DNA from 2 places in the Psychromonas saccharinae genome. Region 2 is predicted to be linked to the other one. Evidence: riboswitches for the same ligand, from Rfam matches in the RefSeq annotation. Region 2 holds a riboswitch; the other holds the start of a gene.
The links. Region 2 has a riboswitch for thiamine pyrophosphate ahead of ACR30L_RS03125 (thiamine-binding protein). Riboswitches for the same ligand answer to the same signal wherever they lie in the genome.
Positions count from the first base shown of each region.

Region 1: it holds a riboswitch for thiamine pyrophosphate, as region 2 does, so the genes downstream of both, thiD (bifunctional hydroxymethylpyrimidine kinase/phosphomethylpyrimidine kinase) here and ACR30L_RS03125 (thiamine-binding protein) in region 2, are expected to answer to the same signal.

Region 1 is NZ_CP195153.1:2,785,785-2,789,001, forward strand. Features, by position in the region: gene ACR30L_RS12355 (ABC transporter substrate-binding protein) at 1-809, opposite strand, end outside; gene thiD (bifunctional hydroxymethylpyrimidine kinase/phosphomethylpyrimidine kinase) at 990-1,841, opposite strand; TPP riboswitch at 1,910-2,027, opposite strand; gene lolA (outer membrane lipoprotein chaperone LolA) at 2,080-2,697, opposite strand; gene ACR30L_RS12370 (DNA translocase FtsK) at 2,701-3,217, opposite strand, start outside.
Region 2 is NZ_CP195153.1:694,969-698,185, forward strand. Features, by position in the region: gene ACR30L_RS03120 (PhoX family protein) at 1-809, opposite strand, end outside; TPP riboswitch at 1,088-1,189, shown strand; gene ACR30L_RS03125 (thiamine-binding protein) at 1,273-1,569, shown strand; gene ACR30L_RS03130 (ABC transporter permease) at 1,595-2,302, shown strand; gene ACR30L_RS03135 (ABC transporter substrate-binding protein) at 2,320-3,217, shown strand, end outside.

The DNA of each region.
Region 1 (3,217 bases), 2.1 Mb from region 2:
CAAGCACGTTTATTTAATTCATTATTTAATGTGTCCGGTGAATAAGTAACAAACTCTTTCCATGATTCATCTTGATGATTAACAATATAATTAGCAGCTTGCTCTAATGCGTTATTAAATGCGATTACAACGTGCTTATCATAATTTTTAGCATTCGCAATCAATATAAGCTCATCATAAACAGGCACCCCATGTTCTTCTGGAAAAAAACTTTTAGTTTGAATGCCTTCTAATGCCAAATGAGTAGCTTCAAAGTTTCGAAATCCCCCCCAGATTGCATCTACTTCACCAGAAGCCAGGGAAGTGGTTAAATTCATGCCAACATTTACTATTTCAACATCGGTAAGCTGTACATTATGCGACATTAACATCGGCCCTAATGCCGCTTGCTCATTGCCAACTACGGATATACCAATTTTTTTACCTTTGAGGTCGGTTAACCCTTTAATATGACTATTATCTAATACTGTTAATGCATTAAGTGGGGTCGCAATTAACGTAGCCGTTCGAATAAGTGGTAAACCGGCAGCAACATCCATAATCAAACTTGGTTGATAGGAAACAGCGAGGTCAACTTTCCCCTCTGCAACCAACTTAGCAGGCATACTCGGATCTTCAGGCTGTTGAATATCAATATCAAGACCTTGTGCCTTAAAGTATCCACGTAGCTGAGCGATAACAATCGGCCCATGGTTTGGATTAACAAACCAATCGAGCATTAAAGTTACTTTTTTATTCTTAGCCATCACCGATGATGACATAGTAGTGACAATCAACAGGATAATTGTTAATAGTTTATTGAATTTCATTAATGTTCCTTCTATGCCTTTTACATATAAGATACTTGACGCTTTTAATGCACAATTATTTTTTAATAAAACCGATTACGATTAATTAAAAAATCACTCCGCCAAATATAGGGATGGTGCAAGAGAGTACCATAGACATTAAATAATCGGTATACCACTGCATAAAATCTCAATCGAACATTATCGTAAATCTTGATGGCCTCGAAAAAAATGATTAACGGGACCATGCCCATGACCAACGGATAATTCATCTGCATGAGCAATGGCTAATGAAATATATTGTTTAGCAAGCATAATAGATTGATATAAGTCGTGGCCTTGCGCCAAATAAGAAGCAATAGCAGAAGACAATGTACAACCCGTTCCATGAGTATTTTTTGTATCAATGCGACGACGGGAAAATGATTCAATTGAATCCTGCGTAATCAATATATCAACGCTTATTTCATTCATTGCTAAATGCCCTCCTTTCAATAATATCGCATTAGGTGTTAACGCCCTTAATGGGTTAACAAAATTGTTTATATTATCGATTTCTAAAGAGTATTTTTGCCCAGTCAATACAGCTGCTTCCGGGATATTAGGTGTAATTAAATGGGCTAATGGAAATAGGTCGGATATTAATGTATTCATTGCAGAGGAAGGCAACAACAAATCACCACTGGTTGCCACCATAACCGGGTCAACAACAACAAATGCAGGGCGATACTGTTTTATTTTTTGCGCAACAAGTTTAATAATATCAATGCCGGCTAGCATGCCAACTTTGACCGCAACAATATTAAGATCCAGAAAAACTGCATCCAGTTGCTTTGCAATATACGCAAGGGGGATTGGAAATATAGCACTGACAGATTGCGTATTTTGAGCTGTTATTGCAGTGATCACCGAACACGCATAACCACCAGTAGCTGAAATAGCCTTAATATCAGCTTGAATACCGGCACCCCCACCGCTATCAGAGCCCGCAATAGTTAAGACAATCGGGGGAGACTTTGTCGTATTAGTGGCTAAATCAATGGAATTTGACATAAATTTCCTCTCACCAGCGAGCAGGATCTACATCAAGCAACTCTTTGCTTTTTCTAACAAAAAGCATAAATAGCAAGATAATAGTTCCCTACGCCAGTATTAACTGAATCAGGTTCTACGGGTCTTGCTCAATAGTGAATCAACTAATACGCAATCTCAGCCTTAACAGCCCCCCGACTATATTTATATAAGTACAATAACGAAAAAGGTCGAATTGCACTTATGTGTATGCGTAAATCTAACGTTGGTCGTCGACCTCTACCCCCTCAGGTATCGAAAAAGTAAAGTAATCTGCAGGTATATTTTTACTTTTTTGAGAGTACGTTAAGGCGAAATCACTACGTTGTCCTTGTGCTTCAATTACTTCAAAACGGCTAATATTCCCCGTTTTATCAAATTCAAAAATAAAACTATTTTGCGGCGCACTGACGTCTTTCGTTTTAATCATAAATTGTTCATTTTGTTTTTTAACTGTGTATTTATCCCACTGAGCTTGAGTGGCCCCAGAAAGTAAAACAAAGGGTGTACCTGCAATTGCATCACTTAAATTGACCAAGGTAACCTGTTCAATAAAAGGACTGTACATCCACATGGTAACGCCATCTGAGATAATAAGATCTTGTTCTGGTGTCAACACTTCCCAACGAAATTTACCAGGGCGAGAAATAGACAGTGTCCCTTCGCTTTTATTGAGTACCTTGCCTTCGGCATTCGTCACAACTTGAGAAAACTGAGCATTAATTTGCTTAAACTGTGCTAACTTTTCCTTTAATAAATCAGCATCACTTTGCGTGGCAGAAACAGCATAAAGTGGAGTCATTATCAGTAAAAATGCCGCTAAAATAATTTTTTTCATTGTTTAATCCTTGACTGGAGGTGGTGCAAGTACATCACGACTGCTATTTGCACCAGAAGGCGCGCTAATCACGCCCTGTGCTTGTAATTGATCAACCAATCTGGCTGAACGATTGTAACCAATTCTAAATTTACGTTGAATACTGGAAATCGACACTTTACGTGTTTCCGTTATAAATGCGACAACTTCATCAAATAGCGCATCAATCTCTTCATCTCCTTCAGCTTCTTCACCAGGAAGAAGCGTATCTAAGGACGTTTCACCATTAAGAATATCTTGAATATAATTCGGCTCACCACGTTTTTTCCAATCATTAACCACTTTATGAACTTCATGATCATCAACAAACGCCCCATGAACACGTGTTGGTACGCCCACACCTGGTGGCATATAAAGCATATCACCATGACCCAGTAATGTTTCAGCGCCCTGCTGTCCTAAAATAGTACGAGAATCAATTTTACTTGAAACCTGAAAGGCAATACGCGTTGGTATATTGGCTTTAATCAAACCAGTAATA
Region 2 (3,217 bases):
TTATGCCATTGATATTTACTTTGTTTAGCTTCGATACCATAGCGGTCGTAGTCGTTGTTAAGTTCTACGTCTTTTTCTGCGCCAAAGAAGCCATTGAAGTTTTCTTCACAGGTTAGGTAAGTGCCCCATGGGGTTTGTCCGTTTGAACAATTATTAATGGTACCGAGTATTTTTGTACCGGTTGGATCAGCTTTTGTCTTTAATAGCTCATGACCTGTCGCTGGCCCTGTCATTAACATTTCTGTATTTGCAGTGATACGGCGATTTAGTTTGCCGTTTTTATCCATAACCCATTGTCCATTTTGTTTACCTATTTCGACAATTGTGACACCTAATGCAGCTTGTGCTTTTTTTACATCGTCGGCTGTCATTGATTTACCTTGATGTGGAAAAAGAAATTTATAATTAGTGTATTCATTATTAACAGCCAGTAGAGCTCGGTCTTTGGACATTGGAAATAAGCTCATACCATCGGTATTATCACCAAATTGCATTGCCTGTGCCGTTGAGTTTTGTTGGCCATCGGCATTAAACGCAGGAGCATTGGCAAAAATAGGGTCACCCCAAGACATTAAATTACGCGTGGTATAACCTGCTGGTACGGTTATTGTGTCAGCCGTTGAAGTTGGAATTGCCGTGAAATTTAATAATGGGCTATTTATGCTTCCTGCAATTGCTTTTGCCACTGGGTTCAAGGCTAAAAATGTCCCCGCGCCGATGGCTGCTGAACCGAATAAAAAACCACGTCGAGATAAACGTGCATTCACCATCTTGCTAAAATCAGTGTCTTTATCTAATGAGTTTGTCATGGGATTACCTAGTTAATATTTAGAAGTCGGGTATTTATACCAATCGTAATAATTAGCTGATCTATTTTCCTGCGCAAAATTTAGATCACATATTTAATACAATTGGTTTTAGAATGACTGCTAGGCTAGCACCGTAATGTGACAGGTTTGTTACGGATTTATATTTTTATTAAACATTTAATCATGTCGATATTGTCATCAGCTTTATGCTTCCTTTTTTGGAAGTGATTTTATCGTGACCTTTCTATTGACAATAAAATCAAGGTTATCTATTCTGATTTTGGAATCGGGGGGGCCTAGCGGCTGAGAGAACTCATAGAGTTTGACCCTTATTACCTGATCCGGGTTATGCCGGCGTAGGGAGATTATACTGAGAATTCAGGCCCTACTATTATTGTTAATAGTGGGGCTTTTTTTTGCTTTATATTCTTTCATTGTTAATTTTTACGAAAGGATTAAACCGATGGAAGCAAGTGTTGCCATTCAAATATTACCAGAAACCGTCGATAAAGATGAAATCATCCGCGTGGTTGATAACGTTATCGATTATATAAAAAGCACTGGGTTAAGTTATTACGTTGGCCCCTGTGAAACCTCTATTGAAGGTGATTTTGACCAATTATTTGATGTATTAAAAGAATGCCACAAAATTGCAATTAATGCTGGCACACCGGGCGTTGCATCTTATATCAAAGTGACTTACCACCCGGAAGGTGACGTATTATCTATTGATAAAAAGGTCACTAAACATCATCAATAAATGCATCCCTATTGGCACACTGCTTTTGCTTATTGGGATATGGGCGTTTATTTGTGCAGAAAATATTGTGCCTGCTTTTATGCTGCCATCTCCTCTTGATGTTGCCCACGCCTTTATCCGTGATTTTTCACTTTTAATGCAACATACAAGTGTCACCCTAGTGGAAGCTTTTTGGGGATTGAGCTTAGGAATTATTGTTGGTTTTATCGTTGCTGTTTTAATGGATGAATTCAACTTTGCCTATCGCAGTTTTTACCCATTAGTTGTGCTTACTCAAACCATTCCAACCATTGCTATTGCACCGCTGTTAGTACTGTGGATGGGGTATGGCATGGCGCCTAAAATGGTATTGGTTGCGTTAACCACCTTTTTTCCTATCACAATAGGGTTACTCGATGGTTTTAAATCAGCAGATAAAGATATGGTTGATTTAATGCGAGCAATGGGGGCGGGAAAGCTGCAAATATTTCGATATATAAAGCTGCCGGGGTCGATGACTCATTTCTTTTCGAGTCTCAAAATCTCTGTTACTTACTCTATTGTCGCTGCCGTTATTTCTGAATGGCTTGGCGGGTTTGAAGGGTTAGGCGTCTATATGATTCGAGTCAAAAAATCCTATGCATTCGATGAAATGTTTGCGGTTATATTCCTGATTTCGATCTTAAGTTTAGTGCTGATGAAATTAATAGATTTATTAAAATATACTGCCCTTAAATGGGAAAGAGCAAAATAATTAAGGAAGATAAATAGATGAAAAACTTACTTTATATCGTTATGTCGATATGTATCAGCTGTAACGTTATGGCTGCGGACGAAAATAATACATTAGTACCTATTACGTTTTTGTTAGATTGGACGCCCAATACAAATCATACCGGAGTTTATGTCGCACAGGAAAAGGGGTATTACGAAGCAGAAGGGCTTAAAGTGGATATTGCTCAGCCAAGTGATGGTGATGCTGCGATGTTAATTGCGAGTGGGCGCGCCCAATTTGGTGTGAGTTTTCAAGACTCTTTAGTGCCGGCCTTTACTCGAAGAAATAAGGTGCCAGTGACTGCTATTGCTGCGTTAATTCAACATAATACATCGGGCCTTGTTACATTAGCGTCTTCTGGAATTACACGACCTAAAGCATTAGCTGGACATAAATACGCAACTTGGGATATGGCCATTGAAAAAGCGATGATGAAGGAGTTAATCGAGTCCGATGGTGGCGATTATTCAAAACTAACATTAATTCCAAGTACCGTGGCCGATGCTATTTCAGCCATTCAAACCAATGTCGATAGTGTTTGGGTTTACTATGCGTGGGATAAAATTAGAGCTGATATTGCCGGAGTAGAGACTAACTTCATGGCGTTTAAAGATTATGCACCTGAACTTGACTATTATAATCCGATTTTAATTGCAGGCGATGAGTACCTTAAAGCGAATCCTGAACAAGCAAAAGCATTTTTACGTGCGACCGAAAAAGGCTATCAATTTGCGATGGCTCATCCCAATCAAGCGGCTAAAATTTTAACCAAACTTGTGCCCGAGTTAGATGAAAAATTAGTGATGAAAAGCCAACAATGGCTAGCGGATCAATATCAAGCCGAAGCTGCACATTGGGGAGAGTTTGACCCTAAAAGATGGAATGCATTTTACG